Regions from separate parts of the Klebsiella sp. Sb-30 genome, predicted to be linked through region 2. Evidence: riboswitches for the same ligand, from Rfam matches in the RefSeq annotation. Region 2 holds a riboswitch; each other region holds the start of a gene.
The links. A riboswitch is a leader RNA that binds a small molecule or an ion and turns the genes downstream of it on or off. The one in region 2 is predicted to bind thiamine pyrophosphate.

Region 1 (10,721 bases), 2.0 Mb from region 2:
TGGAGAGGTCAAGATTACGGATCTGATAAACACCGTCGGTGACTTTGTACAGACCGCTGATGTTGATCAGCTGCGACTGACGCCACAGGCTCGGATTGACGGTGGCCGGCGCTTTTTCCCCTTCTTTGATGAAGTCGTATTTTGCCGGGTCCCAAATAACGTTACCCTGTTCGCCTTTAATGACGTCCTGCGGCAGGGCGGCAACAAAGCCTTTATGTGCATTGTCAAAGTCGGTTTTATCAGCAAACGGCAGCGTGTTATACAGCGCGTTATTTGCCTGCTGAGTGGCTGCGGTGGCCTCTTTCGGCATAATCTGAGCGAAAGCAGAAACCGACAGCGTTGTTAAAACACCGGCCAGCGCCAGATGTTTTGCGATTTTATTTAATTTCATTGAAGGGCCTCTTGGATAATTATCTTCGGCGGTAAAGAATAATGATGAAACGACGAAAGCAAATCTGGATTCATTGTTGACCATTGTAAGGAAAATGCATGCGGGCGATAGTCCCATATGGGACTGGTCAGCAAGCGGAGTAATACCGTAGTGAATAAGCGTGATATTCGCTGCTATACTAAAGCCGACAGCCGCCGGTGCTGGAAGGAGAAACGCGTGAATTTTCAGGAAGTACACAGCTATTATCAAACGCTGAAAATAGATACCTATCTCGCAGAAATAATCGAGGAAGGCGAAGCGTTATCCGTAGGAATAAATAACAAAATAGAATTAAACCCCGGCTATATTTATTTTTGCATGGCTGGATCGATCGCGATGTTCATGCCCGGGAATGGATTAATTGTCGGTAATACCATTGAACATATGCCGGTTGGCCTGCTGGAAAGGTATTGTCCGCTGGCGAAGTTTGAATATAGTGCGGTGACGCCGGTAGAACTGATCAAAATACCCTATGCCGCATTCGACCGTATTTTTATCCACAATAACCCGCAGCGCGTTCAGGAGCTGGTGACGATCATGGCGTACATGACTATCTTCACGCTCGATCTGCACAACGAACGTCGGCAGCTGACCAGCTATCAGACGATTCGGCCGATGCTTTTTCGGTATCTTTACCGCCAGCAAACCCATAAAGGCGAAAATGAAGGGCTGGCGCTGTTTATCATTAAGCGAACGAACCTGTCGCGGACTCACGTTTTCCGGGTGCTGGCTGACCTGAAAGCCGGGGGCTACATCACGATGGTGAGGGGCAAGCTGATCTCCATCGATCGGCCGCTGCCGGAGGAGTACTAGGGGATACTCCCGCAGCCGGGGCTGCGGGAGCGAGGCGTTACGGCGTGACGATATTGAACCAGAATTCAAACTTGTCCATATAGCCCAGCATCTCGTTCAGCTTCTCACCGTTACCGGTGACCTTCACTTCGCCCTTATCTTCAGCCTGTTTCAGGGTCTCTTCTTTCAGGATGATTTTGTTGAGCGTCGCGCGGTCAAGCACGATGGTTGCATCGGCATCTTTCGCTTCGGCATTGGCGGTGTGGTTCAACACGCCGTTTTCCAGCTCCAGCTTGTATTTGCCGCCGTCATTGCCGAGGTCGATGTTAAATACCGCTTTGGCCTTACCGGCTTTTTCACCGTTGATATGCACGGCCAGGTAGTCGAAGAACATTTCTGGCGTCATGGCGCGCACGGTGTCCGGGCTGGCGGTGTTCGGCGTCGGCAGTTTCTGCACGCCGTTACGCAATTCCTGCGCACCGGTGAGGTAGAAGTTACGCCACGGACCGGATTCGGCCTGATAGCCCAGCTGCTCCAGGGCATCCGCTTCGAGGTTACGCGCATCCTGGTTTTGCGGATCGGCGAAGACAATCTTGCTGACCACCTGGGCGACCCAGCGGTAGTTACCCTGCGAGTAGTCTTCTTTCGCTTTCTTCATGATGGCATCGGCGCCGCCCATGTATTCCACGAATTTCTTCGCCGCTTCTTCCGGCGGCAGTTCGTCGAGGGTCGCCGGGTTGCCGTCAAACCAGCCGAGATACAGCACGTAGGTGGCCTTCACGTCATGGCTGACGGAGCCGTAGTAACCGCGGTTCGCCCAGGTATGTGCCAGGCTGTCCGGCAGCTTGAATTTGGCTGCGATTTCGTCACGGGTCAGCCCTTCGTTGGCCATGCGCAGGGTCTGGTCGTTGATATAACGATACAGGTCACGCTGGCTTTTCAGCAGGTTAACGACGTTTTCGTTGCCCCAGGTCGGCCAGTGGTGCTGAGCCATGATGATCTCAGCTTTATCACCCCAGCGTACAATCGCTTCGTTGATATATTTCGACCATGGCAGCGGTTCACGAATTTTCGCGCCGCGCAGGGAGTAGGTGTTGTGCAGGGTATGGGTGACATCTTCCGCCGATTCGATGAGTTTCTTCTCTTCGATATACCACAGCATTTCGGACGGCGCTTCGGAGCCCGGCGCCAGCATAAAGTCGTAGGTCAGGCCGTCGATAACTTCTTTCTGCCCGTCCTTCTCGATGATATTGGTCGGGGCAATCAGGGTCACGGTACCGGCGGAGGTGGTGGTCCCCAGCCCGGCGCCCACCTGGCCTTTGGCATCAGGCTTGAGCAGGTTGCCGTACATGTAGCTGGCGCGACGGCTCATGACGTTACCGGCCATGATATTTTCCGCCACCGCGGCTTCCATAAAGCCGGACGGCGCATAGATTTTGACTTTGCCCGCTTTCACGTCGGCTTCATCGATCACGCCGCGCACGCCGCCGTAGTGGTCAACGTGGCTGTGGGTGTAGATAACCGCCACGACCGGTTTTTTACCGCGGTTTTTATAGTACAGATCCATCCCCACTTTCGCCGTTTCGGCGGAAACCAGCGGGTCAACCACGGTAATCCCTTCTTTCCCTTCGATGATGGTCATGTTGGACAGGTCGAGGTTACGAATCTGGTACACGCCGTCGGTGACTTCAAACAGACCGCTGATGTTGATCAGCTGAGACTGGCGCCACAGGCTCGGGTTAACGGTATCCGGCGCTTTTTCTCCCTCTTTAATGAAGGCGTACTGCTGCGGATCCCAGACCACGTTGCCTTGCTCGCCTTTGATGACCTCGGTAGACAGGGCGGCGATAAAGCCTTTGTGGGCGTTGGTGAAATCGGTGTTATCGGAGAAAGGGAGCTGATTATACAGTGCGTCATTCGCTTGCTTTGTTGCTGCTGCTGCCTCTCCCGGTGCAACCTCAGCCCAGGCGGGAAGGGTAATGGCCGATAGCATTCCTGCTAATGCCATTCCTTTCACTATGGGGGTTAAGCTCATTGGAATCCTCATGTTTTCGCTGATTCACTCGGTATTTTCGATATGACGTCATGTTAAGATTTGTAACACTTACTTAAACAATAACCGCTTGTTTCCATTGATTAAGTTTATGGTTACAAAAATGTTTATTTAGTTAATAAATGGTATTGGCGGCGTTGGGGGGATCGCGGCGGGGCGCTTGCGTCAGGCGTCGGCTTCCCGTAACCTGCCTGCAGAGAACGTTTATATCTTCTCAATGACTCGGGGTGCCCTTCCTGGTGAAGGCTGAGAAAGACCCGTACCACCTGATCTGGATAATGCCAGCGTAGGGAAGTCAGAGACCAAAGGGTCGTTGCTTCTTCATCGCCTGGCTGGAGCAAACGATGCAAGCTGAGCCTCTCAATCCCGCGCATATTGCGCATCTGCAACATCTTTTTCGCCGTCATTCCCCCCTTGTTCACTGCATGACTAACGATGTGGTACAGACCTTTACTGCCAACGTACTGCTGGCGGTCGGCGCCTCGCCCGCGATGGTGATCGATCCGCAGGAAGCGAGCCAGTTTGCGGCACTCGCGGATGCGCTGCTGATTAACGTCGGAACCTTAACCGTCGACCGTGCGCAGGCGATGCGCGCCGCGGCACTCAGCGCGCAAAACGCGGGCAAACCGTGGGCGCTGGATCCGGTGGCGGTCGGGGCGTTAACCCTGCGCAGCGCGTTTTGCCATGAATTGTTGAGCCTGCAACCGGCCGCCATTCGCGGCAATGCGTCTGAGATTATGGCGCTGGCCGGAATGAGCGCCGGCGGACGCGGGGTCGATACTACCGATACCGCGGCGGCGGCGCTGCCCGCCGCACAGGCCCTGGCGCGGCAGATCAATACCATTGTCGCGGTGACCGGCGAAGTAGATTACGTCACCGACGGCCAGCGTACGCGTGCGGTCAGCGGCGGCGATCGGTTGATGACCCGGGTCGTGGGGACCGGCTGTGCGCTTTCGGCGGTGGTGGCGGCCAGTACCGCCATGCCTGGCGATCGCCTCGAAAACGTTGCTGCCGCCTGCGGGCTGATGAAACAGGCGGGCGGCGCGGCGGCGCGCGGCAGAGGGCCGGGCAGTTTTACCCCGGCATTTCTTGACGCGCTGTACGGGGAGAACAACGGATGAAACGAATTAATGCGCTGACTATTGCCGGTACTGATCCCAGCGGCGGCGCGGGGATCCAGGCCGACCTGAAAACTTTCTCTGCCCTCGGGGCCTATGGTTGTTCGGTGATCACCGCGCTGGTGGCGCAAAACACCCGCGGCGTGCAGTCGGTCTATCGCATCGACCCGGATTTTGTTGCCGCACAGCTGGATTCGGTATTCAGCGACGTCCGTATCGATACCACGAAAATTGGCATGCTGGCGGAAACGGATATCGTGGAAGCCGTGGCGGAGCGTCTGGCGCGCTATCAGATTGACAACGTTGTCCTGGATACGGTCATGCTGGCGAAAAGCGGCGATCCGCTGCTCTCGGCTTCGGCGGTGGCGACGCTACGCACCCGCCTGCTGCCGCAGGTTTCGCTGATCACGCCGAATCTGCCGGAGGCGGCGGCGCTGCTGGATGCGCCGCACGCGCAGAGCGAGAAAGAGATGCTGGAGCAGGGGCGGGCGCTGCTGGCGATGGGCTGCGGCGCAGTGCTGATGAAAGGCGGTCATCTCGACAACGCGGAAAGCCCGGACTGGCTGTTTACCCGCGATGGCGAGCAGCGCTTCACCGCGCCGCGGGTCCAGACTAAAAATACGCACGGAACTGGCTGTACGCTCTCCGCGGCGCTGGCGGCGCTGCGCCCGCGCTATCGCGACTGGGGAGAGACGGTTGCCGAGGCGAAAGGCTGGCTCTCTGCGGCGCTGGCGCAGGCGGATTCGCTGGAGGTGGGCCACGGTATCGGGCCGGTTCACCATTTCCACGCGTGGTGGTAAGCCTGATATACTGGCGTGAGAATTCTGCCAGGAAAAGATAAATGGAACAGGCGCATACCCGGTTAATTAGCCAGCTTGTTGAACGGATTGCGGCGTCGGATAACGCGCCGCTCTATCTGAAGTTTGCCGACACGATTAAGGATGCCGTGCGCAGCGGCTGGCTGGAAAATGGCAATATTCTTCCCGGTGAACGCGATCTCAGCCAGCTGACCGGCGTGTCGCGCATCACCGTCCGCAAAGCGCTCCAGCTGCTGGAAGACGAAGGCGTGGTGACCCGCTCGCGGGGTTACGGGACGCAGATCAACAATATCTTTGAATATTCGCTGAAAGAAGCGCGCGGCTTTACTCAGCAGGTGGTTTTACGCGGCAAGAAGCCGGATACGCTGTGGGTGAATAAACGCGTTGTCAAATGTCCGGAGGAGGTTGCCCGCCAGCTGGCAATCGCGGTGGGCAGCGATGTGTTTATGCTCAAACGCATTCGGTATGTTGATGAGGACGCGGTCTCGCTCGAAGAGTCCTGGGTGCCTGCGCATCTGATCCATGACGTCGATGCGATCAGCGTCTCGCTGTATGACTACTTTCGCAGCCAGCAGATTCTGCCGCAGCGGACCCGCTCGCGCGTCAGCGCCCGGATGCCGGACGCCGAATTTCAGTCGCATATTAAGATGGACAGCGCCATCCCGGTGCTGGTGATCAAACAGGTTGCCCTCGATCAGTACCAGCACCCCATTGAATACAGCATCAGCTACTGCCGCAGCGATCTATACGTTTTTGTGTGCGAGGAGTAGCGCTTCGCGGTGCGGGGCGCAATCGCCGCCCCGATGGCCCACGACCCAGGCCGCAACGGCATTCCCCAACGTCACCGCCTCCCCCAGACTCCAGCCGGCGGCCAACCCGGCAAGCGTACCGCCGGCGTGACTGTCCCCGGCGCCGATCGTATCGACGACCGTGGTCGGGAAAGGGGCGGCGAGACCGCTCTCCTGCGGGCTGAAATAGCAGGCGCCTTCTTTATCCAGACGCACAATCAGCGGTGCGGCATATTTCTTCAGCCAGGCGGCGCCAAATGCGCTGACCTCGGGCGAAAATCCGTGCGCTTCAGCCGCGATGACGGCTTCCTGGCGGTTGACGGAAACCAGTGGCTTCAGGGCCATCAGACGCGTCATCAGCGTTTCGGGAATATCGGCAATCCGCGGGCCAAAGTCGATAAAGGCGCTTACCTGCGGCTGCCGTTCCAGCCAGGAGACCAGTCGTTCGCCGCTGGCGGATGCCAGCTGATAGCCGGAAAGATAGACCAGGCTGCCGGAGGGGGCATGCACGCGTTCGAGCCACGCATCACACCACTGATTTTCCACACCGCTGAAGGATATAAAGGTCCGCTCGCCGTCCGGCTCTACCAGCGCCAGGCACCAGCCATTGTCGCCGTCTGCCTGGCTGATGACGCTGGTTAACCCCTCTTTGGCGAGGCGCTGGCGGATAATTTCCGCCCACACGCCCTGGCCAATCGGCAGCGCATTTTGTGCATCGATCCCCAGCCTTTTTAAGGTCACGGCGATGTTTAACGCGCAGCCGCCGACATTGACGCTCTGTTGCTGCAGTTCGATATCACATCCGCGCCAGGGCAGAGCATAGGCGTCGGCGATCACGTCAATCACCGCGGCGCCGAGGACGGTGACCGGACGTTGCGCCTTCAGCGTGGCCAGTTTATCCGTTAACTGTTGGGCATTCATTCGGCCTCCCGCTGCTGACGATAGTGCATCAGGGCATCGGCGTAGCGCGTGAAGTCCAGCTTATTGACCTCGTCCAGGCGTGCCTTGAAAGCACTATCGATGGCGGAAATCCCGTGTAACGCGCCGCAAATCGCCGTCGCCATGGCCCCGATGGTATCGGTATCGCCGCCCAGATTGGCGCAGAGAATGGCGCAGCGGTTAGGGTCGGTACCGGCCAGTTCCACCATCGCTATCGCGCACGGGACGGATTCAATGGTGCTGGTTCCGGCGCCAATCAGCTGATAAAGCTGCTCGCTGGCGGACTCGAGGCCATCTGCCTGGCGTACGGTGCGTAACGCCAGCTCAATACGCAGCGCCAGCGAGGCGCTAAAGGTTGTGGTCTTCTGTTCCTGCGCGTAGCGCGCCACGGCCGGCAGGGCGTCAACAATCGCTGGCCAGCCGGCGCCGTCAACGGCGCGGGAGATTGCCCAGGCGATAACCGTCGCGCCGGCGATGGCTAAATCCGATTTATGCGTCGGGCTGGAGGCCGCGGCCACGTCGCTGATAAATGCATCAAGATTGTCGCCCGGCAGCAGGCAGCCCAGCGGCGAGGCGCGCATCGCCGCGCCGTTGGTCACGCCGTTATTGTCCAGTTCGCTTACCGGTTTGCCGTTGCGAATCGCGTTGAGAGCAATTTTCGATGTCGGTCCTAAGACGTTTTTATTAAATGCATCAAAGCCTTCTGCCCAACGCAGAATATGTCGGCCAATGACATCCGGGACGATCTGCCCGTCGCATTCGATAATGGCGTCAGCGAGGCACAGGGCCATCGAGGTGTCATCGGTAAATTCCGCCTCGGCAAAGTAGCAGGCGGCGTTATTCTCCGCCGGGCCCGGCAGGAAGCGGTCGATCCAGCCAAAATGGGCTTTCACCCGCGATCGTGGCCATAGCTCTGACGGCATGCCCATCGCATCCCCTAACGCCTGCCCGTAAAGAGCACCGAGAATACGTTCTGCTTTCATTTCACTTCCCCTTGTTTAAGCTCAGCATTTTCTGTATCGACGTCGATGGTCGTAATTTCTTTGTCCGATTCCCGGAAAAACACCATGAACAGCACGGCGATAATCGCAATCATGATGGCGCCGAACGTCCACATGCCCGCCCAGTTGAAGGTGAGTCCGTTGACGGGTTGCGGGTAGGCGAACATTTTTTCCATCATCACGCCGCCGAGGCGGTAACCGAGCAGGCTGCCAAAGCCCTGGCAGCAGAGCGTAATTAACCCCTGGGCCGCATTACGCATCGATACCGGCGCCTTCTTATCAACGTAGATATAGGCGGTAACGTAGTAAAAATCGTAGCTGACGCCGTGCAGCAGAATACCGAGGAACATCAGCGTATAGGTGAAATAGTTCTCCGCGCCGCCGAAGACAAAAAAGCCATAGCGAATGGCGGCGGTGATCAGACCAAGTAACAGAACCTTTTTAATACCAAACCGTTTAGTAAAGAACGGCAGAGCCAGCATAAAGAAGATTTCAGAGAACTGGCCGAGGGTCATCCAGCCGGTGGCGTGCTTCATGCCGGCTTCGGTGAGGTAGCCGTTGGCGAAGATGTAATAGAAGGCCAGCGGCATGGCAAACAGAAAAGAGCAGAAGAAAAAGACGAGGAAGTTTTTGTCGCGCAGCAGGATTAACGCATCCAGCCCCAGCATCACTTTCAGGTCCAGTTTTCCACGGCTTTTCGGCGGCGTGTCCGGCAGGAACAGGGCAAAGACGCCGAGCAGCGCAGAGCTGCCTGCGGCAATCAGCAGCGGGACATTGGTGGGCGAAATGTCGCTCAGACCGAACATCTGCGGTAAAAATCCGCATACCAGCCCGGAGCCGATCCAGCCGATCGTCCCCATCACCCGAATCCGCGGGAAATCGCGCTCAACGTCCGCCACGTTAGAAAAGGCGATGCTGTTGGTCAGCGCAATGGTCGGCATGTAGGTTAGCGAGTAGGCGAGCAGGAGCGGGAAGAAGCCGCCGAAGGTCGTCTGCTGCGCGGCGAAGTACATCAATATCGCCCCGGCGAACATCAGCACCGCCAGCACTCTCTGTGCGGAAAAGAAGCGGTCGGTCAGCGATCCCACCAGGATCGGCGAAAGAATCGCGGCGATGGCGGTACAGGCGTAGGACCAGCCGATTTCACCGGCGCTGAAGCCGCTTTTACTCAGCCACAGCCAGAGAGGGACAAACCAGGCCCCCCAGATAAACCATTCAACGAACATCATGAACGACAGCTTTGCTGTAGTTTTCATCTTTAGATCCTTCATGACAGGTAGGGTACGCCTTTAAGATACCACTTGATAATACCTTTAAAATACCTTTGAGCGGATTGTTTGAGCAGGCTAACACTTTTTGTCCCTGAATCGTGCCAGCTGAAATGGCTGAAAAGTGCGATTCCGGCTGGAAAATATGCTAAGACGGTACCAGGCTTAACCTGCCCAAATAAGTGGGTCAGGATAATACATGCCGGCTGCGGCCGGCACTTACGGGAGCATAGCTATGACTGATATTACGCAGTTGCTTGGCAAAGATGCCGACAGCCTTTTACAGCACCGTTGTATGACCATTCCAGCCGACCAGCTTTATCTGCCGGGGGCGGATTACGTTGACCGGGTCATGGTGGATAACAATCGTCCGCCGGCGGTGCTGCGTAATATGCAGACCCTGTACAATACGGGGCGCCTGGCCGGAACCGGATACCTTTCCATCCTGCCGGTAGACCAGGGCGTGGAACACTCGGCGGGCGCCTCTTTTGCCGCCAACCCGCTCTACTTTGATCCGAAAAATATCGTCGAACTGGCTATCGAAGCCGGTTGTAACTGCGTAGCGTCCACCTATGGCGTACTGGCCTCGGTATCGCGTCGGTATGCGCACCGCATTCCCTTCCTGGTGAAGCTAAATCATAACGAGACGCTGAGTTACCCGAATACCTTCGACCAGACGCTGTACGCCAGCGTTGAGCAGGCCTTTAATATGGGGGCGGTGGCGGTGGGCGCGACGATCTACTTCGGTTCCGAAGAGTCGCGTCGGCAGATTGAAGAGATCTCCGCGGCGTTTGAACGCGCGCATGAACTGGGGCTGGTGACCGTGCTGTGGGCCTATCTGCGTAACCCGGCGTTTAAGAAAGATGGCGTCGATTATCATGTGTCGGCCGATTTAACCGGGCAGGCTAACCATCTGGCGGCCACCATTGGCGCTGATATCGTGAAGCAGAAAATGGCGGAAAATAACGGCGGCTATAAGGCGGTGAACTTTGGTTACACTGACGATCGCGTCTATAGCAAGCTGACCTCGGAGAATCCTATCGATCTGGTCCGTTATCAGCTGGCGAACTGCTATATGGGACGCGCCGGGTTGATTAACTCCGGCGGCGCGGCGGGCGGTGAAACTGACCTGTCGGATGCTGTACGTACGGCGGTCATCAATAAGCGTGCGGGCGGGATGGGGCTGATTCTCGGTCGTAAAGCGTTTAAAAAATCGATGAGCGACGGCGTGAAGCTGATCAACGCCGTACAGGATGTTTACCTCGATGGCAAAGTGACGATCGCCTGATCCTGAATGCGGTAAAAAAATCGCTCTGTCGGGCGTCATGCTGGCCACTTAAGGTGACCAGCATTTTTTTTGCTTTATCACCGGCGAGGACAGCCTCGCCTGCAGACGTGTTGAAAACCTGACAGCGCCGCATAAAAAACCGCCAATCTCTGTGAGGTGACGGATTCTTACACCTTTGCCGGATCGGTCAGCCGACCCGTAAACGATCGGCATTACTCTCTGTCGG
Region 2 (10,721 bases):
ATTTCTAAGAATGAGGTTTTCCGCTCGGGGATGATCGCCATTGTGGCGGTGTACGGTATTGCCTGGATGGCGGAAACGATGTTCGGCGCGCACATGACGGAGATTAAAGGCGTGCTCGGCGAAATGGTGAAGGAGTATCCGTGGGCCTATGCCATCGTACTGCTGCTGGTCTCCAAGTTTGTCAATTCCCAGGCCGCAGCGCTGGCGGCGATTGTCCCGGTGGCGCTGGCGATTGGCGTCGATCCGGCCTACATTGTCGCCTCCGCGCCAGCCTGCTATGGCTATTATATTCTGCCAACCTACCCGAGCGACCTGGCGGCGATTCAGTTCGATCGCTCAGGGACGACGCATATCGGCCGCTTTGTGATTAACCATAGCTTTATTCTGCCGGGGCTCATTGGCGTCAGCGTTTCGTGCGTGTTTGGCTGGGTCTTCGCCGCGCTTTACGGCTTCTTGTAATAAAAAAAGCAGGTGCCTGGCGGGCACCTGCTATTCACTGCGTTTATTGACTACGCGGTGCGACGATACAGTTCAATCATATCGGTTGCCAGATCCTGTATCACCATGGCATTCATCAGATGATCCTGGGAGTGAACGGTAATCAGGTTCACCGGCAGCTTACCTGTGCCTTCATCGAGACCGATGAGCTGGGTCTGGATTTTATGCGCATGCTTCACAAACTCATGTGATTCTGCCATTGCCTGCTCAGAAGCCGCAAAATCACCTTTGCGGGCCAGCTGCAGAGCCGTTAATGCCGAACTGCGGGCAGAACCCGCATTCACCAACAGCTCCATAATGATCGTTTCTAAATCTTCCATGACTTACTCCATCAACTTCAGGGCTTTATCGAGAACAGCATCGCCTTTCATCATGCCGTAATCCATCATATCGATAACGGCGACTTTTTTACCAAACGGGTCGGCCAGCGCCTGGAGCTTAGCTTGCTCGTACTTCACCTGAGGACCGAGCAGGATAATATCGGCAGTAGCAAGATTATCTTTAAACTCGGCAACCGGTACGGCTTTGATGGAGACTTCCACACCTTTCTGTTGTGCCGCGGCCTGCATGCGTTGAACCAGCATGCTGGTGGACATTCCAGCGGCGCAGCATAAAACGATATTCTTCATAGTTGATGGCCCTTATGTTCCCTTGATGCATCATCTTTATCGCGGGCCGACAGACACGACAACCGCTTTGCCGTGATTGTGTGTAAGGCATCACAAAATAATGAAACCGGTTTCGGTTTTAGGGTTGAAAACAGTAAAATCCGGGCTGACGGGCCTGCAGATGCAGGTGGTTTTAAGCGCGGACGATACGGTTTTTGCCCTGCTGCTTGGCTTTATAAAGCGCTTCATCAACGCTCACCACTAGCTGCTCCAGAGGCTCCATATTCCATTCGCCCAGGCCCGCGCTGAAGGTTACCATCAGTCCTTCTTCACGCCAGGTGCGTTGGGCAATGCTGAGTCGCCAGCTTTCCAGTATCGCCGGCGCATTGGCAATATGCTCGCCGGTGAAAATCACGGCAAACTCTTCGCCGCCATAGCGGTAGAGTGAAATATTCTGAGGTTGCAGGATTTGCAGTCCTTCACGTGCGACGTTGCGTAAAACAATATCGCCGTTGAGGTGACCCCAGGTGTCGTTAATCGATTTGAAGTTATCGATATCGACCAGGGCCAGCGCGAAAGGTTGATGATCGTTCATTAGCGCGGCGGTATCGCTGTCGAAGGCGCGGCGGTTTTTACAGCCGGTGAGCGCATCGATGGTAGCCTGGCGGACATAGATCAGTTCGCGCTGTTTATTACTTTCGATGGCTTTACTCAGCATCGCTTCCAGCCGCGGAGCACGGTTAACGTCGCCGGTTTTAATCGCGTTGATGATATTCATCAGCACCGTGTGGGATGCGTGGCGCAGATAGAGGCCAAAGAGAATAATCACAATGGCGGCCAGGGCAAACCCCCAAAGCACGATATCGGTTTCATACCGGGTTAAATCGACCAGCGTGGTGTTATCCACGCGGTAGATGACAAACCAGTCTGGATTGGTGAACGAATAATAGTAATACCAGATGCCCTTTTTCTCGTCATACAGCTGACCCTCGGCGCTGGTCATTTTGTCCATGAGATCGTCGCGGACATAGGGTTTAAAAAGCGCGCCGGTATCCGGATGGAGTACGACTTTCCCGTCGCGCTGCACGACGAAAAACTCGCCCTGAACAGGTGCGACCATCTGGCGTAAAGCGTATCCCATTGAGGTCAGATCCAGATGAAATGCGAGGCTGCCTTTGAGCCGGCCTTCCGGTGAGATGACCGGTTTGTAGAGCGTAATGGTCGGATGCTGTGTAAAGAAATCCAGATAGGGACTGGTATAGTGGCTGAAAGTACTGGCCTCCGCCTGTTTGATAAACCACGGTCTGGACTTCGGATCGAAGGCGCGGCTGTTATCATTTTCCAGCACTTCAGGCGCCCGGAGGTAATGGCCCTGGGTATCCGCCAGCGAAATAGAAGAGACGGTTGGCATCAGCTCCTGCAGCTGCATTAATTCCTGCAACCCACTTTGCGGATCGATATTAATGGCCTGATTTAACTTATCGTTGTTCGCAAAGAACTTAGTTGCCCTGGCGAGGATATAATCATTTCCACGCAGCAGCGATTCCGTATAGTTCACGGCCAGGTTATGGGTGAAATTGCGATTAACGTGGTGATAGTCCTCGAGAAAGTTCTGTCTCTGCGTCGTGGTGACGAATACGGCGATCAGCAAAAAGCTGAGTAAAATCCCGGCAAAGCCAATAAGAATTGGCATAGTAAAAGAGAGCTTTCTACTGTGACGAGCCATGTGTTTTAAATCGTTCCAGAAGGTTTTTTCCATGGGAAGAAGCGCAGGATTAGTCGCAATGCCTGGCAAGCGAATCAGATGTTGCCTGGTTAATTATAACTGTGGCCAGCGGGAGGATGGGATTTATCTTCGATCGTGAGAGCTATGAATGCGATGAAGCAGGGCGAAAATGAGGAAGAGAAGTTTCGCCCTGGTCAGCATCCGCTGCTGACCAGGGCAGAATAGAGAAACGGAAATATGACCACAATCTCCCGTTTCTCTCATTACGATCGTCCACGAAGAACGTTTACGACGTTACATTCCTCATCATGATGAGCGGGAAGCGCGTCCCAGCCAGCTATCCCAGTCTTTCCATACCGGCTGCAGTCCGCTGGCTACCAGCGCGCTGGCAACCTCTTCCGGGCGACGGTCATCGTGAGGCGCGAACTGCTCCAGCTCCGGATGGTTATCGGCATACCCGCCGGGCTGCGTTTTCGAAAATGCACTGATGTTGTTGATGGCCAGCGGGATCACCCGATCGCGGAACCAGGGGGATTCACGGGTGGAGAGCGAGAGCTCCACTTCCGGGGCCAGCAGGCGGAAGGCGCAAATGGTTTGCACCAGCTGCCGTTCATCCATTAATGAGGCGGGCTCGATGCCCCCGGCGCAAGGGCGTAATCGCGGAAAGGAGATGGAGTAGCGGCTGCGCCAGTAGCGTTGCTGGAGCCACAGCAGATGTTCCGCCACCATAAAGCAATCCACGCGCCAGCTGTCGGAGAGGCCAATTAATGCGCCAAGGCCAATCTTATCAATTCCCGCCTCTCCAAGCCTGTCCGGCGTATCCAGTCGCCAGAAAAAATCCTGCTTTTTGCCTTTCAGATGATGTTTCGCATACATACTTTCATGATAGGTCTCCTGATAGACCATCACGCCGTCCAGCCCGAGGGTTTTCAGCTCGGCATACTCCGCCATCGCCAGCGGCTGGACCTCCATATGCAGCGAGGCGAACTGGCGGCGAATCGCGGGCAGATGCTGGCGAAAATAGTCCATGCCGACTTTGCTTTGATGTTCGCCGGTCACCAGCAGCAGATGCTCAAAGCCCATTTCGCGGATCGCCGCGCATTCACGGGCAATTTCCGCCTCATCCAGAGTCTTGCGCTTGATACGGTTACTCATTGAGAAACCGCAGTAGGTACAATCGTTGGCGCACAGATTAGAGAGATACAGCGGGACATAAAAGCTGACGGTATTACCAAAACGCTGGCGAGTCAGGCGCTGCGCACGCTGCGCCAGCGGCTCCAGATAACCCGCGGCGGCAGGAGAGAGCAGGGCCATCATATCGTCGCGGCTGAGCTGTTTTGCCGCCAGGGCGCGTTCAACGTCGGCGGGGGTTTTACTGTTGATACGCAGGCGAATATCGTCCCAGTCCAGCTGCCGCCAGCGGTCAGTGAAGGTATTCATACCAGCGCCTCCAGAAAGCCGGTCAGTGGGCTGGTGGCCTGCGCCTGCGCGCTGCGCGTCCCCGGGCCAGCCTGTCGCGCCAGCAATCCGGCATCAATCGCCAGGCGGAAAGCCCGGGCCATGGTGACCGGGTCGTCGGCGACGGCGATGGCGGTATTCACCAGTACCGCGTCGGCACCCATTTCCAGCGCCTGAGCTGCATGGCTCGGCACGCCAATACCGGCATCAACCACCACAGGTACCGTGGCCTGCTCGATAATAATTTCCAGCATCGCTCTGGTTTCCAGCCCCTGGTTGGAACCGATCGGCGCGCCGAGTGGCATCACCGCCGCGCAGCCCGCCTCTTCCAGACGCTTGCACAGTACCGGATCGGCGCCGCAGTAGGGCAGCACCACAAAGCCTTCCCGTACCAGAATTTCTGCCGCTTTCAGCGTTTCAATCGGATCGGGGAGCAGCCAGCGCGCATCCGGATGGATTTCCAGCTTCAGCCAGTGGGTACCCAACGCTTCCCGCGCCAGACGGGCGGCAAATACGGCTTCTTCTGCCGTTTTGGCCCCGGAGGTATTGGGCAGCAGGCTCACGCCAGCCGCCAGTAGCGGTGCGAGGATAGCGTCATTATGCTGACGTAAATCGACGCGCTTCATTGCCAGCGTCACCAGCTGACTGCCGGAGGCGCGAATGGCCTCCACCATCACGTCGGGAGCGGCGAATTTACCGGTACCGGTGAAAAGATGTGATTCAAATGTTTTATCCGCAATACGTAACATGTCAGCCTCCGGCGATAACCTGAAAAAGCAGGATTTGGTCGCCTTCCTGCAGAAGATGGTGTTCCCACCGCTCGCGCGGCAGGATGTGTTGATTGAGCGCCAGCGCGACGCCCGGCTGATGCTGTTCCAGCTGAGTGAGCAGGGCGGCGACGGATGTCGCTTCGGCGCACTGCAACGGTTCATCGTTAAACCACACCTGCATGCTGCCCTCCACATACTGGACAACCCTGAGCCCGCTGTAATGCAAGTGCGCGCCAGCTGCTGGTGCGGGCATCGAACAACCGCAAAGTATTACGCGGCGTTGCCATGCCGCTGAGCAGCTTGATAGCCTCCAGCGCCTGCAGGGTACCCATCATGCCGACTACCGGGCCGATAATGCCCGCCGTACGACAGTTGCGTTCGGGTTCGTTAGCATCCGGCCACAGGCAGCGATAGCAGCCCTGTTCCCACGGCGGCGTCAGTACCATCAGCTGGCCTCCCAGCCCGACGGCGCTGGCGGTAATCAACGGTGTTGCAAGGGCGACGCAGGCGGCATTGATCGCCTGGCGGGTCACCATATTATCGGTGCAATCCAGTACCACATCGGCCTTCGCCACTTCATCCAGCAGGGCCTTTCCGCCTAACCGCTGCTTCAGCGCAATCAGTCCAATTTGCGGGTTGAGACGAGCGAGCCTTGCTCTGGCGGCCGTGGTTTTGGGTTGCGCGATATCATCGCTGGTGAACAGAATTTGCCGCTGTAGGTTGCTGACGTGCACGTCGTCGTCATCGGCCAGCACCAGCGTGCCGACACCGGCCCCGGCCAGGTACAGCGCAGCAGGCGAGCCCAGCCCGCCGAGACCGACGATCAATACCCGGCTGGCCAGCAGCTTTTGCTGCCCTTCGATGGCGATATCCTCCAGCAGCAGCTGGCGGCTATAGCGCATAAAATCATTGTCATTCATCACCGGCTCCCGCGATCGTCAGCAGTTGCGCGGTAGCCTGCTGCCAGTCCGCCGCCTGGGTGATTGCGCTGACCACGGCAATGCTGCCAACGCCGGTACCCAGTACCGCCGGCGCGCGTTCGAGGCTGATGCCGCCAATCGCCACCGCCGGATAATCTTCCAGACGCTGGATATGGCGGGCAAGCTGTTCCAGCCCCTGAGGGGCGGAAGGCATCTGTTTGGTTTGCGTAGGAAAAACGTGGCCCAGGGCGATATAGGAGGGGCGTGCCGCCAGCGCAACGTCGATCTCCATATCGTCATGGGTCGAGACCCCAAGACGCAGGCCGGCGTTGCGGATCGCGCTCAGGTCCGTCGTTTCCAGGTCCTCCTGGCCCAGATGCACGCCGTAGGCCTGATGCTTAATGGCCAGCTGCCAGTAGTCGTTGATAAACAGCCGGGCATGATATTGACGACCGAGCGCGATAGCGGCGATCACATCGTCCTCAACGTCGCTGTCGCGCTTATCTTTGATGCGCAGCTGAAGGGTACGCACGCCGGCTTTCAGCAGGCGCTCAATCCATACCACGCTATCAACAACCGGATAGAGGCCTAAACGGAACGGGACGGACGGAAAATCGGGTTGATACATCAGGCTTGCTCCTTACGTAAATAGATTTCGCCGCCGCGAGCGCGGAAGTTCTGCGACATATCGGCCATTCCGCTTTCGATATCCTGGCGGGCGGCGTAGTCGCGCACTTCCTGGCTGATTTTCATTGAACAGAATTTGGGTCCGCACATGGAGCAGAAGTGGGCGACTTTTCCCGACTCCTGCGGCAGGGTTTCATCGTGCCAGGCGCGGGCGGTGAACGGGTCGAGGGCGAGGTTGAACTGATCCTCCCAGCGGAACTCAAAACGCGCTTTGGACATGGCGTTATCGCGGATCTGCGCCCCGGGATGGCCTTTGGCGAGGTCGGCGGCGTGGGCGGCGATTTTGTAGGTAATCAGCCCCTGCTTCACGTCCTCTTTATTCGGCAGCCCGAGGTGCTCTTTCGGCGTGACGTAGCAGAGCATCGCGCAGCCAAACCAGCCGATCATCGCGGCGCCGATACCGGAGGTGAAGTGATCGTAGCCGGGAGCGATATCGGTGGTTAACGGCCCGAGGGTATAGAACGGCGCTTCGTGACAGTGCTCCAGCTCTTCGGTCATGTTGCGGCGGATCATCTGCATCGGCACGTGACCCGGGCCTTCAATCATCACCTGCACGTCGTACTCCCAGGCGATTTTCGTCAGCTCGCCTAAGGTTCGCAGCTCGGCAAACTGCGCTTCATCGTTGGCGTCCTGGATCGAACCCGGGCGCAGACCGTCGCCGAGCGAAAGCGAAACGTCATAGGCGGCGCAGATTTCACAAATTTCGCGGAAGTGCTGATAGAGGAAGTTTTCCTGATGGTGCGACAGGCACCATTTCGCCATGATCGAACCGCCGCGGGAGACAATACCGGTGAGGCGTCTGGCGGTCAGCGGCACGTAGCGCAGCAGGACGCCGGCGTGGATGGTGAAGTAGTCAACGCCTTGCTCCGCCTGCTCCAGCAGGGTGTCGCGAAAGGCTTCCCAGCTCAGGTCTTCGGCAATGCCGTTGACCTTTTCCAGCGCCTGATAGATCGGCACCGTACCGATAGGCACCGGACTGTTGCGCAGGATCCACTCGCGGGTTTCGTGGATATAGCGGCCGGTGGAGAGATCCATCACCGTATCCGCTCCCCAGCGGGTTGACCACACCAGCTTTTCGACCTCCTCCTCAATGGACGAGGTGACGGCGGAGTTGCCGATATTGGCGTTAACTTTGACCAGAAAGTTACGGCCGATGATCATCGGCTCCGACTCGGGATGGTTAATATTGGCGGGAATAATGGCGCGCCCGGCAGCCACTTCGTCGCGGACAAACTCCGGCGTGATGTTGTCCGGCAGATGGGCGCCGAACCCTTCTCCCGGGTGCTGGTGGCGCAGCACTTCGCTACGAATGCGCTCGCGGCCCATATTTTCGCGGAGGGCGATAAACTCCATCTCCGGCGTGACGAGGCCCCGGCGGGCGTAGTGGAGCTGAGTCACGCGGCGGCCGGCTCTGGCCCGCTTTGGCGTCAGCAGGCGGCTGAAGCGCAGCCCGTCAAGGCCGTCATCAGCCAGGCGTTGCTGGGAGTAAGCGGAGCTGCGATGGCTCAGCGGTTCGCTATCGTTACGCGCGTCAATCCACGGCTGGCGCAGCTTTGCCAGACCCTGGTGGACATCGATCGGGATATTGGGGTCGCCGTAGGGACCGGAGGTATCGTACACCGGGATCGCTTCGTTATCTTCATAGCGCGGATTTTCTTTGCCGCCGCCGATAAGCGTGGGGCTAAGCTGGATTTCACGCATCGGGACGCGAATATCATCCTGCGAACCCTGAATGTAGATACGCTGCGAGTTGGGGAAGGCCGAGCCTTCAAGCGTGTCGATAAAACGCTGAGCGCGTTCGCGCTGCTGTCGGCGGGTCAGTTTTTCTGTAGACATAGCTCATTCCAGATGAAAAGGAGATGGCTTGTCAGACGACGGATGGAGTAACAGATGCGTTTAGTCCCTGAGGGACGGCCGCTCTTTGCAGTTTACTCTTGTTCCCTTCGCAGGTATTAGCCTGATCAGGTTCCGCGGATCCCGAATTAACGGTCTCAGCCTTTTCCAGTGTGGAAAATAGGCACTCCGACAAGATAACGCTCCCTCCGCAGAGGGAGAATGTCTGTAAATTACTCGTTAACGGTTCACAACTCAAGCAGTCGGCGCGATATTGTCGCTGACGTTGTCCCGCAGGTTGTACGAAATGGCGAGGGCGATCAGCTTATCTTCCAGCGCAAAGCGGGCTTCCAGCGCTTCGCCGATATCGGACAACGCCTGCTGGAACTCAAGATAATTATCATGATCGATAGCATTTTCGAGGCAGGAGTCGTAGTAATCCATAATTTGCTGGGTATTGGCTTCCAGCTGCGGATAGAGTCTGGTGGCCGCCAAAAGTGGCGTATCACCTTCCATTTCGCCAAGAATACGTTCATAAATACTAAAATGGCCGGAGGAGAGGTAATCCACCAGGCTTTGGCAAAAGCTATCCAGCGCCTTTTCGTTAAGCCGCATAAAGGATTCTTTTCCTGGTTTCAGGCCAACCAGCTTGTAGTAAGCGACGAGCAAATGCTTACGTACATGCAGCCAGCGATCGACCAGTTCATTACTGCCTCCAACACGTTCCGTTAGGTTTTCCAGCTGGTTTAACATGGTTGACTCCGCAAGATTAAGAAAATAACGTTGCTCACCAAAATGTAAATATAATGTTAAAAGTGCCAGTAAAACGAAGGTAGTGCAATAGATATGGATCGTATTATTGAAAAATTAGATCGCGGCTGGTGGATCGTCAGTCACGAACAAAAATTATGGTTACCCGACGGGGAATTACCACATGGCGAAGCGGTAAATTTCAATCTTGTCGGCCAGCACGCACTGCATATTGGCGAATGGCAAGGCGACGCGGTGTGGATGGTGCGCCAGGATCGTCGGCATGATATGGGATCGTTGCGTCAGTTATTGGATCAGGATCCGGGGCTGTTTCAACTGGCGGGACGCGGGATCCAGCTGGCCGAATTTTACCGCTCGCATAAATTCTGCGGCTACTGCGGGCATCCTATGCATCCCAGCAAAACCGAATGGGCGATGCTATGCAGCCACTGCCGCGAACGTTATTACCCGCAAATTGCGCCCTGCATGATCGTGGCGATTCGCCGGGACGATTCTATCTTGCTGGCACAGCATACCCGCCATCGCAATGGCGTACATACGGTGCTGGCCGGGTTTGTCGAAGTGGGAGAGACGCTGGAGCAGGCGGTTGCCCGCGAGGTGATGGAAGAGTGCGGTCTGAAGGTGAAAAATCTGCGCTACGTGACCTCCCAGCCGTGGCCGTTCCCGCAGTCGCTGATGACCGCATTTATGGCGGAATATGACAGCGGCGAGATTGTGATCGACAAGAAAGAGCTGCTGCAGGCTGGCTGGTATCGCTATGACGATTTACCGCTGCTGCCGCCGCCGGGTACCGTAGCGCGCCGCCTGATAGAAGACACCGTGGCAATGTGTCGGGCCGACGAGGAATGACGTGATACAATAACGGCCTGACGCTTAAGGAACTGCAAAATGACCGAACTGAAGAACGATCGTTATCTGCGTGCGCTGCTGCGCCAACCCGTTGATGTGACCCCGGTGTGGATGATGCGCCAGGCGGGCCGCTATTTACCGGAGTACAAAGCCACTCGTGCCCAGGCGGGCGACTTTATGTCGCTGTGTAAAAACGCCGAGCTGGCCTGCGAAGTCACATTGCAGCCGCTGCGCCGCTATGCGCTGGATGCGGCGATCCTCTTCTCGGACATTTTGACCATCCCTGACGCAATGGGGCTGGGGCTCTATTTCGAAACCGGCGAAGGCCCACGTTTCACCTCGACGATTACCTGCAAAGCCGATGTCGACAAACTGCCGGTGCCCGATCCGGAAGATGAGCTCGGTTACGTGATGAACGCCGTGCGGACGATTCGCCGCGAACTAAAAGGCGAGGTTCCGCTGATTGGTTTCTCCGGTAGCCCGTGGACGCTGGCGACCTATATGGTTGAAGGGGGCAGTAGCAAGGCCTTCACTGTGATCAAGAAAATGATGTATGCCGACCCGCAGGCGCTGCATGCGCTGCTCGAAAAGCTGGCCAAAA
Region 3 (10,721 bases), 2.4 Mb from region 2:
CGTAGCTATCATTAATCGCTTTAAAATTATCGACATCCACCAGCAGCAGGCAAAAACCGCCTGAATGAAATAATGAAGAATCAACAATACGATAAAACTCGCGTCGGTTAAGTAATCCGGTTAAAGGATCGTGAGTGGCGGCAAATTCAAGTTCTTCCTTCAGATGCACTTCTTCAGTAATGTCATGAACAATACACAGCATCAACCGTATATGGTTCAGCACCACCGGTCCGGCATAGGTCTGAACGTAGCGGAGAGAACCATCGGACAGAATATGGGTAAAATTAAGCGGCTTGTGGCCGCCGGGTAAGCTTGCCACGCTGCGCATCACGGGTAGCACGTCCCTTCCCAGAGTATTGATTTGCCAGGTATGGCGAGTGCGCATCTCATCGGCCGTATAGTTATAAAACCGCAGCGCGGCGATATTAGCATCAATAATTCGCCCGTCCTGTTCAGGGTCAATCAACAGCATCGGGGCAGAACTGGTCATAAAGAATCGCGAAAAGAAACTATTGCTGCGCCGTTTGTAAGGGTGCGCGGGGAGCGCCTTAAACGAGTCATTTTGCTGCAGGATCTTTGCCGCTTCAAAAAGAATTAATGTGTCATATTCTGCGGATTTAATCAGGGTGGTTTTACAATAAACCGGACTCAGACCTTCCGGGGTTTGAATCGTCCACACTTCGAATACTTCAGCAATATTTTTGAAGTAGTACAGATAATTCTGCAGGCTGCGTTCCGGGCAGCTGGAGAGCGTACCTTTGCGCATTTCATCCAGCGACATCGCTCCGCTGAGGGTTCTGGAAGCCTGATTACAATAGACGACTGCTTCTTTAAAAGGATGAACCACCCAAACAGGGGTGCTTAATAAATCAAAAATCATTAACTCTTTTAATAACATGCAGCCCTCCAGCGAACAGGCACCACGCTTCTGAACGACGCGCTCATCGCCAATATGGCCCAACGGCGTAGGCTAATAAGCTAATGAAATGACGTCGAAAGTTCAGACACGAGATGGAGACGCCGGAAGTATAGTTCCTTTTTGATTATGGAAAGTGTACCGGGAAAGCAAAACGGCGCTGCCGCTGACAGAAGCCGGGCATTCTCCCCGGCGCTCGCCGTTCCTGAGTTATTTCTCGATACGCTCAAGCTGGGTTTGATCCGCCCGTTCGGCGCGATCGGCCAGTCCCTGGAACTGCCCGGGGGTATAGAAGGTCTCCGGCACCGGCAGCATCTGCATGTCCTGCCCCGGATGAATTTGCAACTGACCAAGTTCTGCGAGCGAAAAGCCGTCCACCGTCTGCGGCAGAGTTAACCGCCAGGGTGTCGTCCTCTCGAACGGGACCGGCGTCGGAAGCCGATCGTCGCTCATATCGTAATTGCGTTTGAGCACCAGAAATTTATCCGGAACCCGACGCTGGCTGTTCCACCAGTCGCCATCCAGCTTGCGAAACATACTTTCCGTTTCACTGCGCGGAGCCACCATCAGCTTCACCAACACCTTTTTCAGCGCGACGTCCATCGCCCGGTTATAGTCGTCAACCGAACCGGCATGGCCGTGCAAAATGACGCTGATGGCCAGCCGTGCCCCCAGCAGATTCGAATAGAGATCTTCCGGGGAAAAGGCGGAGATTTCCTCCGAAAAACCGGGAACTGACTGGAAACCATTCCACTGCGCAATTTCATGCCATTGCGCAAGTTCATAGGCCAGACGGCCTGCGAGCCAGGCGGCAATCTCATAGCGTCGGGACAGGGAAGCCGGCGGCATAAAAGCATTGAGCTGGATCCGTCTGACGCCCAGCTCCTCGCTGTAGAAAATGCGCCCCGCCTGTCCAAGATTCGGGTAAATGCGGGAGAAGAGATAAAAAGTGTTATCCGCCGTATCGCGCACGTGGGCGATATCGATAAACCCGCCGCGACGGGTATAGATCAGCCCGTTTTCCTCTTCACTCAGCCCGACAAGATTTTTTACCGCCCCCAGCGCGCTGTCGTTGTAACGATGCTTACCCAACGTATCGAGCGTCAGGACATTACCAATTTGATAGACCGGGATCGGCACCCCAATCGCTCTGACATGCAGATCATAGCCAAAAGCACAGCACGGACGCAGCGATTCCGGCGGCGCCAGCTGGCTGACCACCGGTTTGACCCGGGGAGTGGGAACGACCGGTAATACCGGATCCTTCGCGCACACCGAGAACGCGGCCGCCAGCAAAAATAACAAGCCATTACGCATTAACATCGTCTCCAGGACATAAAACGGACGCTCGCAGGCGGCATTTTGCGAGGTTAAAAACGGTATTCTCCGGCAACAAAGAAGCTATTACGTTCGTTAAAACCAAACTCGGTTAAGACGTTAAAGTTCTGCGTAATTTCATATTGCGCGCCCACCAGCATGTTCCACGGAGAAGAGAGTCGCTGCTTCACGTCAAACTTGCCCTGATCGTCTTTATTAACCGCAGCAATAAGCGGCTGGAGTTCCGGCGGCATATGCAGATCGGAGAGATTGCCTTTGAACTCCTGCTGTACGTTCTGGTACATACTGCCCACCCAGATACTTAAGTTTGACGGGCCGGCGATACCTTGCAAATTAAAGCGATAGCCAATGCGCGGCGACACGGTGGTGGCCGAGATTTTACCGTCAAGAATATCGAAGTCGGTACGGGTATAGTTGGTATCGATCAGGCCGAACCAGTTGCCATAGCCGCCGGCGAGGGTAAACCCGGTTCCCCAGGTGGTGCCTTTAAAATCGAGCGCAAAATCAATATCCTGCAGCTGTCCGTTTTCATGGAGCCGATGCACGGATCCGGCAATAATCCGGTCGATCCCGGTATATTTTGAGGGATCGGCGTCAACGGAGACTTTTGATAACGACGATCCGCTGGTATGCCCGGCGATGCCGTAGATATTTAAGAAAGGAAACACCCACATATCCAGACGCAGGTTCTCGGTCTTGCTCTTTTGTCGCGTGTGTCCGGCATCGATAGCGAACATATCGCTCGGTATCGGGTGGTTCCCGAGCTTCAGTCCGGAAAAAGAGATACTGTCGACCAGGATATCCTGGCGAATGTTCATATAGCTTAAATTGACCCCGAAAGGCAGCGGAATGGAGTATCCACGCGCCCTTGCCTCATCACCCCAAATCGGAAAATAGCTGCTGCCGGAACTGTCGGTCGTGCTGGCCCCCCAGGCGGTGCCCGACGTTAACAACAACGTAAGTACGGTTTTAGTCCATCTCATTTTTTTCTCATCTGACCTTAAAGTCCGGAACCTACATTAAAATAAAGCGCCTGTTCATGTTCGCTGAAGGCAATATCAATCCCCGTATGTAATCCATACTGGCGCGCTATCAGGTAGCGAAACCCTGTCCCCCACGCCACTTCGGTTTGCTCCCACAGTGAATGGGCCTCGTCAGCGGCGCTGCCGATACCGACGAACCCTTGCAGGATCCAGCGCGGCTGAAATTCCCAGGCAAGCTGGGTCTGCGCCGTACTGACATAATCCCCCTGATAGCGGTAACGAGAAATCCCGCGTAATTCGATATAAGGGCGAGCCATTGGCGTCAGGCGCTTATCATGGTGGGTCAACGACTGATAGTTGCCAGCCACGGCGAGCGTCAGCGTGCGACTGAGCGGGATATAGTATTTCCCATCGACAGAGAACTGATCGTAATGATAGTCGCCACCTAACAATGAACGGAAAAATCGATATTCGCTTTGTACCGATAACCCCTTCTCAGGATAGAAAAAATTATCCGTAGTGTCATATTCCGCCACCACGCCCAGCGCCGATGATGCACTCTCCTGACCCAGCACCTGCTGCCATACCCGATTAACGACCGGGTTATCGGCGGAAACGTCGGTTTTCGCATACACCTGAGAGGCCCCGACAAATACCGGCGTGTCGCCTACGCGAAACAGCAGTTTTTGCAGACCGCCATAGCCGCGGGTCTGCGAATGAATAGCGGTATTTTTGTTAAAACTGGTCAATCCGTCGGAATAGATATCCAGTTTAATATTGGCGTAGCCCAGCAGCAGCAGATAGCGGATACGGTCATTATTCCAGGTATGCCGGTGGCCGCCGCCGATAAACCAGGTCCCGTTCTGCGTTCCACCGCCGCCAAAAGCGGTGATCGGCGGCGGAATAAAATGATCGCCATCCCGCGTCCCTTTACCGTGCAAAAAGAGACCAAACAGCCCCCCGCCGTAGCCCACCGCCGGCTCGGTTATCACCACAGGCACCGGAAGAAACCCGTACTGGTTATCCTGGAGATAGCGGCTCATATCCAGCATGCCATCTTCGGGATCGAACAGATCGGCGCCAACGGCGGGAAGGGAAAGTGGCACGATGAGCGCCAGCAATAAGGTCGGTAGCGAAAACTTCATGCACTCTCCGGCGCCGTGATGGGTTCTGAATGCCCATGTGGCTGAAGAATAATGGGTTTCATGGTAATGAAAATATATCCTATGGTGCCATGAACTACCAATTTTCGGCCGGCGGTTTTTTTTAATTCTGGACAAATTAGCCAGTTAAAAACGCATAGAAAGCCAATGGTCTACGGCGAAAATATGCCGGCGCTGAGTTTTTAGCCATCATGGTAAGTGACGGTGTCACATATTCAGATGGCAATTCGCCCGCGGCCGGGATTGTAATCAAAAAGTGAATGCCGTATAACATGGCGCAACCGAGGGGTGTCCCGTGAGGGCTGAGATGGCGTAAGCCGAACCCTTTGAACCTGATCTGGGTCATGCCAGCGAAGGGACGGGTCGGCAATTTTGCCAGTTTACCGCCATTGCCTGTTCATACTTCCGCACACCCGGATCTCCCCGTAATCAGGAGGTCCTGTGATTCTGCCGATCTTTACCCAGGGTATTTATGGTCGTCTGCGCCAGCAGGCGGGAGGCGACTGGGAACAGTACGTTGCCCATCCTTTTCTCCGCCAGCTTGCCGACGGTACCTTGCCCGAACGCGCCTTCCGACGCTATCTGACTCAGGACTACCTGTTCCTGATCCACTTTGCCCGTAGCTATGCCCTGCTGGTCAGCAAACTGCGCACGCTCCCGGAGATGCGCGCCGCGGCCGCCTCAATGAACGCGATTCTTGGCGAACTGCCGCTGCACGTCGGCTATTGCGCGGGCTGGGGGCTGGACGAAGCGACAATGGCCGCCGAAAGCGAAGCGCCGGAGACGGTAAACTACACCCGCTACGTGCTGGATATCGGTCATTCCGGCGATGCGCTCGATCTGCTGGTGGCGCTGATGCCCTGCGTGGCTGGCTATGCGGAAATCGGCCTCGGACTGCTCCACAATCCGGCCACCCGGCTCACCGACAACCCCTATGCCTCCTGGATCCGTAACTACGGCGATGCGGGCTATCTCGACGGTGTCACGGCGGCTATCGGCCTGCTGGAGCGTGTCTGGCAGCAGCGCGGCGCCGAATCGCGCATCGCAGAGCTGGGTGCCATCTTCACCACCGCCACCCGTCTGGAAGCCAACTTCTGGCAGATGGGACTGAATGCCGCGGCGGTCGCTCAGTGACGGCTCCGACTATCGCGGTGCGGGAATTAAGTCTGCGCTTCGGCTCACGGGTCATTTTTGACAAGTTGTCGTTTGATATTCCCGCTGGACAGTGGATTTCGCTGCTGGGCGCCAGCGGTGCCGGCAAAACCAGCCTGCTGCGAATTATCGCCGGACTGGCTGCCCCCACTCACGGTCAGGTTCAGGCCAGCGACGGTCGCCCGCTGGCCCCTCGTCTGGCCTGGATGGGGCAAAAGGACCTGCTCTATCCGTGGCTAAGCGTGCGCGACAATGTAGCGCTTGGCGCCCGCCTGCGCGGAGAGCGCGTCGATCGGCAGCGGGTTGCGAGGTTATTAGAGCAGGTGGGACTCAGCCACTGCGCCGACGATCGTCCGGCGTCGCTCTCCGGCGGCATGCGTCAGCGGGCGGCGCTGGCGCGCACGCTGTATGAAGATCGGCCGATCGTGTTAATGGATGAGCCTTTTTCGGCGCTGGACACCCTTACCCGCACGCGTATCCAGACGCTGGCAGCGGAACTGCTGACTCAGCGTACGGTGGTGTTGATTACCCACGATCCGATGGAAGCCTGCCGGCTCAGCCATCGCCTGCTGGTGCTCTCGCCGCCGCCCGGCGGCATTGATGACTCCCATCATCTGACGGGGAAACCGCCGCGGGCGCCGGACGATCCGGCGCTGCTGAGGGGACAAGCCGCGCTACTGCAACAGTTGATGAGGGCCAACGGATGAGAGGGAAACTTTTCCGCGGCGGCGTGGTGTTCTGCGGCCTGCTGGTGTTTTGGTGGCTGCTCAGTAACAGCGGCATTCCGGCGTTCCTGCTGCCGTCGCCATCGGCGGTGGCCGCCGCCCTGTGGAACAACCGCAGCTGGCTGAGCTGGCACACGCTGGTTACTTTGAGCGAGATCCTCAGCGGCCTGACTCTCGGGGTACTGCTCGGCGTGGTGTTGGCCCTGTGTATGATGATCTCGCCGCGCCTACAGCGCTGGCTGATGCCGCTGGTGCTGACCAGTCAGGCGATTCCGGTTTTCGCCCTCGCCCCGCTGCTGGTGCTGTGGTTTGGCTTCGGGATGAGCGCCAAAGTGATGATGGCGGTTCTGGTGATTTTCTTCCCCGTGACGTCGGCATTTTTTGACGGCCTGCGGCGGGTCAATCACGACTACCTCGATCTGGCGCGTACGATGGGCGCCTCGTCAGGGGCGCAGCTGCGACATGTTCGCCTGATGGCCGCCCTGCCAGCGCTGGGTTCCGGCCTGCGCATGGCCGCGGCCGTAGCGCCAATCGGCGCGATCATCGGCGAATGGGTCGGTTCTGCCGAAGGACTGGGCTATGTGATGCTCAATGCTAATGCGCGCATGCAAACCGATGTCTGCTTTGCGGCGCTGTTTATTTTAGTGCTGCTGACCATTCTGCTATGGCTGGCAGTGGATGCTCTATTACACCGGCTGATCAACTGGACACCGGAATAAGGAATAATCATGCATAAACCCGTTTTCACCGCCATCACATTAACCGCGCTTATCAGCGGACAGGCGATGGCCAACGAGAAGCTGACCCTGGTGCTGGACTGGTATATTAACCCGGACCATGCGCCGATTATGGTGGCGGAACAGATTGGCGCCTTTAAAGCGCAGGGCCTGGACGTGAAGATTGTCCCGCCGTCTGACCCGGCCCTGCCGCCGCGTCTGGTGGCCGCCGGCCAGGCGGATCTGGCTATCACCTATCAGCCGCAGGTGCACTTTTTCGCCGATGAGGGGCTGCCGCTGGTGCGGGTCGGGACGTTGATTAACTCGCCGTTGAACACGATCATCGCTCTGGATAAGCGCATCAAAACCCCCGCGGATCTGAAAGGGAAAAAAGTCGGCTATTCGGTTAGCGGTATCGAGCAGGCTACGCTGGCGACTATGGCGCAACATGACCATATCGATCCGCAAAGCATCAAGCTGATTAACGTCAATTTCCAGTTGACCAGCGCCCTGCTGGCCGGCCAGGTTGATGCGGTGATTGGCGGCTATCGTAATATTGAAGCGCTGGAGCTCAAGCTGCAGGGTAAAGATCCGCAGGTGATGAATGTCGAAGATTTCGGCGTTCCGGCCTACGACGAGCTGGTGATTGTCGCCAACCGCGATGAAATTCATGCGGCCAAAATCAAAAAGTTCCTCGTCGCGCTGCAGGAGGGAGTGGCCTATCTGCGCGCGCATCCGCAGGAAACCTGGCAGGCTTTTGCCGCCGCTCATCCGGAGCTAAATACCGAGCTGAACCAGCAGGCCTGGCAGCAGACGGCCCCCCTGTTTGCCGACCATCCCGCGGCGCTGGATAAGGCCCGCTACGAAGCTTATGAACAGTTTTTATATAACAACAAGTTGGTTAAAAAAATCACACCTTTAACTCATTATGCGGTCGAACTGGATTGAGTAACCATACGGCTGACGGAAGAATTTCCGTCAGCTACTTTAGCGAAGCGGTAATAAAACCCGGCGCTTTCCCTCACTAAGAATTACACTTTTAATGGTTTTATAACACTTTAAATAAATCATATAAATCAAAGCATTACCATTGGTTTTCGTTGTGTAAAAATAACGTAAAAATACCTCAATAAATAAAACATTGAATGACGATTTAAAAAGCCATATATTGTGCGCGCTTTATGAATGGCGATTCATTTTCTAAAACCAATTATTCAACCAGTGTTCAACCGTAACGCTGGTTGTGGGAGTGATATGATGACGGATAAAGTCCGTATTGATACTTTAAGTGCAGATTTATTGGACGCTAACAACGAAACCTTTTTGGCCCGTCAGGCTGAATTCGAATCGAACGTCAGGAGTTACCCGCGCAAGCTGCCGCTGGCTATCGCAAAAGCGGAAGGCGTGTGGTTAACCGATGCGGATAACAAACAGTACCTGGATTGCCTTGCCGGTGCTGGTACCCTCGCTCTTGGTCACAACCACCCTGATGTGCTGCAAAGCATCCAAAGTGTCATTACCAGCGGCTTGCCGTTACATACGCTCGATCTGACTACCCCGTTAAAAGATCGCTTCTCCGAATACCTGCTCTCATTACTGCCGGGAGAAGGTAAAGAATACTGCCTGCAGTTCACCGGCCCGTCCGGCGCTGACGCCGTAGAAGCGGCCCTGAAGCTGGCGAAAAAATACACCGGTCGTTCTTCGGTGATTAGCTTCTCCGGCGGCTACCACGGTATGACCCACGGCGCGCTGTCGGTAACCGGCAACCTGTCACCGAAAGAAGCCGTCAACGGCATGATGCCAGAAGTGCAGTTTATGCCGTATCCGCATCAGTACCGCTGCCCGCTGGGTATCGGTGGCGAAGCGGGCGTGAAAGCGCTGACCTACTACTTCGAAAACCTGATCAACGACGTGGAAAGCGGCGTGCGTAAACCGGCGGCGGTCATTCTCGAAGCCGTTCAGGGCGAAGGCGGCGTGAACCCGGCTCCGGTTGAGTGGCTGCAGCGCATCCGCAAAGTGACTCAGGAACACGGCATTCTGCTGATCATCGACGAAGTTCAGGCTGGCTTTGCCCGTACCGGTAAGCTATTTGCCTTCGAACACGCCGGCATTGAGCCGGACATCATCGTGATGTCGAAAGCCGTCGGCGGCGGTCTGCCGCTGGCCGTTCTGGGTATCAAGAAGCAGTTTGACGCCTGGGAACCGGGCCACCATACCGGCACCTTCCGTGGCAACCAGCTGGCGATGGCCACCGGGCTGACCACCCTGCGTCACCTGAAAGACAACGACATTGCCGGCAAAGTGGCCGCGCAGGGCGAATGGCTGAAAGGCAAACTGGCCGATATGCAGAAGCGTTTCCCGGTCATGGGTCACATTCGCGGTCTGGGTCTGATGATCGGTATTGAGATCGTGAACCCGAATGGCGAGCAGGATCATATGGGCTGCTACCCGGCTGACGGCGCGCTGTCCGCCCTGCTGCAGAAGAAATGTTTCGAAGCGGGCCTGATCCTCGAGCGCGGTGGCCGTGGCGGCTGCGTACTGCGTCTGCTGCCGTCGCTGCTGATCAGCAACGCCGAGCTGGAAATTTTCCTCGACAAATTTGAACAGGCCATGCTGGCCGCCGGTGTCAAACCGGTCTGAGTGGAGCGAGTGACCGCAATGTCCAAATTGAATCCGATTCTTGCTGGTTCGCCGCAAAGTATTGAGGCTTATCAGCAGGCGATCGCCCAGACCAGCCAGGCCGTCGCGCAATGGTTGCAGCAGCCTGAGATGTATCAAGGTAAAAGCGTCGCCGAACTGCGTGAGCGCATTACCCTTGAGTTCACCGAGCAGGGTCTGGGTAACCAGGCGGCGATTGAACGTGCGATCGAGTACTTCCTGAAAGACAGCCTGTCGGTGCATCACCCGCAGTGCGTGGCGCATCTGCACTGCCCGAGCCTGGTCGTTAGCCAGGCGGCGGAAGTGCTGATTAACGCGACTAACCAGAGCATGGACTCCTGGGACCAAAGCCCGTCGGCGACCATCATTGAGATGAAGCTGATCGAATGGCTGCGTGCTCAGGTCGGTTACCCGGCCGGCGACGCCGGCGTCTTCACCAGCGGCGGCACCCAAAGCAACCTGATGGGGCTGATGCTGGCGCGCGACGCCTTCTTCGCTCGTCAGGGGCACTCTATCCAGCAGGACGGTCTGCCGGGTGACGTGCGTCAGTATAAAGTGCTGTGCTCTGAAAATGCCCACTTCTCGGTGCAGAAGAACATGGCGCTGATGGGCCTCGGCTACCGCGCCGTGACGCTGGTGAAAACCGACGAATTCGCGCGGATGGACGTCGCTGATCTGAAAGCGAAAATCGCCGAAGCGCAGGCTAACGGCGAGCAGATCATGGCGATCGTCGCCACCGCCGGCACAACCGACGCGGGCGCTATCGACCCGCTGCGTGCTATCGCCGGCGTGGCGGCAGAACATCAGATCTGGCTGCACGTGGATGCGGCATGGGGCGGTGCACTGCTGCTCTCCGAGCAGTACCGCGACTATCTGGACGGCATTGAGTGCGTGGACTCCATTACCCTGGACTTCCACAAGCAGTTCTTCCAGACCATCAGCTGCGGCGCGTTCCTGTTAAAAGACGCGCGCCACTACGAGCTGATGCGCTACCAGGCGGCCTATCTGAACTCCGAGTTCGATGAAGAACACGGCGTGCCGAATCTGGTCTCCAAATCGCTGCAGACCAC

Region 1: another riboswitch for thiamine pyrophosphate. It lies ahead of thiM (hydroxyethylthiazole kinase); the one in region 2 lies ahead of thiC (phosphomethylpyrimidine synthase ThiC).
Region 3: another riboswitch for thiamine pyrophosphate. It lies ahead of AC236I_RS12620 (TenA family protein); the one in region 2 lies ahead of thiC (phosphomethylpyrimidine synthase ThiC).

What each region holds. Positions count from the first base shown of each region.
Region 1 covers NZ_CM172749.1:1,672,461-1,683,181, forward strand. The annotation lists gene AC236I_RS07915 (alkyl/aryl-sulfatase) at 1-391, opposite strand, end outside; gene AC236I_RS07920 (helix-turn-helix domain-containing protein) at 608-1,243, shown strand; gene AC236I_RS07925 (alkyl/aryl-sulfatase) at 1,281-3,257, opposite strand; TPP riboswitch at 3,489-3,585, shown strand; gene thiM (hydroxyethylthiazole kinase) at 3,620-4,396, shown strand; gene thiD (bifunctional hydroxymethylpyrimidine kinase/phosphomethylpyrimidine kinase) at 4,393-5,193, shown strand; gene AC236I_RS07940 (GntR family transcriptional regulator) at 5,235-5,981, shown strand; gene AC236I_RS07945 (PfkB family carbohydrate kinase) at 5,955-6,920, opposite strand; gene AC236I_RS07950 (ADP-ribosylglycohydrolase family protein) at 6,917-7,921, opposite strand; gene AC236I_RS07955 (nucleoside permease) at 7,918-9,195, opposite strand; gene fbaB (class I fructose-bisphosphate aldolase) at 9,443-10,495, shown strand.
Region 2 covers NZ_CM172749.1:5,101,144-5,111,864, reverse strand. The annotation lists gene AC236I_RS23880 (anaerobic C4-dicarboxylate transporter) at 1-459, shown strand, start outside; gene AC236I_RS23875 (PTS lactose/cellobiose transporter subunit IIA) at 510-818, opposite strand; gene AC236I_RS23870 (PTS sugar transporter subunit IIB) at 822-1,127, opposite strand; gene AC236I_RS23865 (sensor domain-containing diguanylate cyclase) at 1,300-2,832, opposite strand; gene thiH (2-iminoacetate synthase ThiH) at 3,139-4,272, opposite strand; gene thiG (thiazole synthase) at 4,269-5,039, opposite strand; gene thiS (sulfur carrier protein ThiS) at 5,041-5,241, opposite strand; gene AC236I_RS23845 (HesA/MoeB/ThiF family protein) at 5,225-5,980, opposite strand; gene thiE (thiamine phosphate synthase) at 5,973-6,608, opposite strand; gene thiC (phosphomethylpyrimidine synthase ThiC) at 6,608-8,503, opposite strand; TPP riboswitch at 8,589-8,702, opposite strand; gene AC236I_RS23830 (Rsd/AlgQ family anti-sigma factor) at 8,756-9,253, opposite strand; gene nudC (NAD(+) diphosphatase) at 9,347-10,120, shown strand; gene hemE (uroporphyrinogen decarboxylase) at 10,160-10,721, shown strand, end outside.
Region 3 covers NZ_CM172749.1:2,673,273-2,683,993, forward strand. The annotation lists gene AC236I_RS12600 (GGDEF domain-containing protein) at 1-898, opposite strand, end outside; gene AC236I_RS12605 (DUF4056 domain-containing protein) at 1,127-2,233, opposite strand; gene AC236I_RS12610 (hypothetical protein) at 2,287-3,237, opposite strand; gene AC236I_RS12615 (BamA/TamA family outer membrane protein) at 3,255-4,382, opposite strand; TPP riboswitch at 4,675-4,776, shown strand; gene AC236I_RS12620 (TenA family protein) at 4,842-5,534, shown strand; gene AC236I_RS12625 (ABC transporter ATP-binding protein) at 5,531-6,259, shown strand; gene AC236I_RS12630 (ABC transporter permease) at 6,256-6,996, shown strand; gene AC236I_RS12635 (ABC transporter substrate-binding protein) at 7,006-7,941, shown strand; gene AC236I_RS12640 (diaminobutyrate--2-oxoglutarate transaminase) at 8,248-9,633, shown strand; gene AC236I_RS12645 (pyridoxal phosphate-dependent decarboxylase family protein) at 9,643-10,721, shown strand, end outside.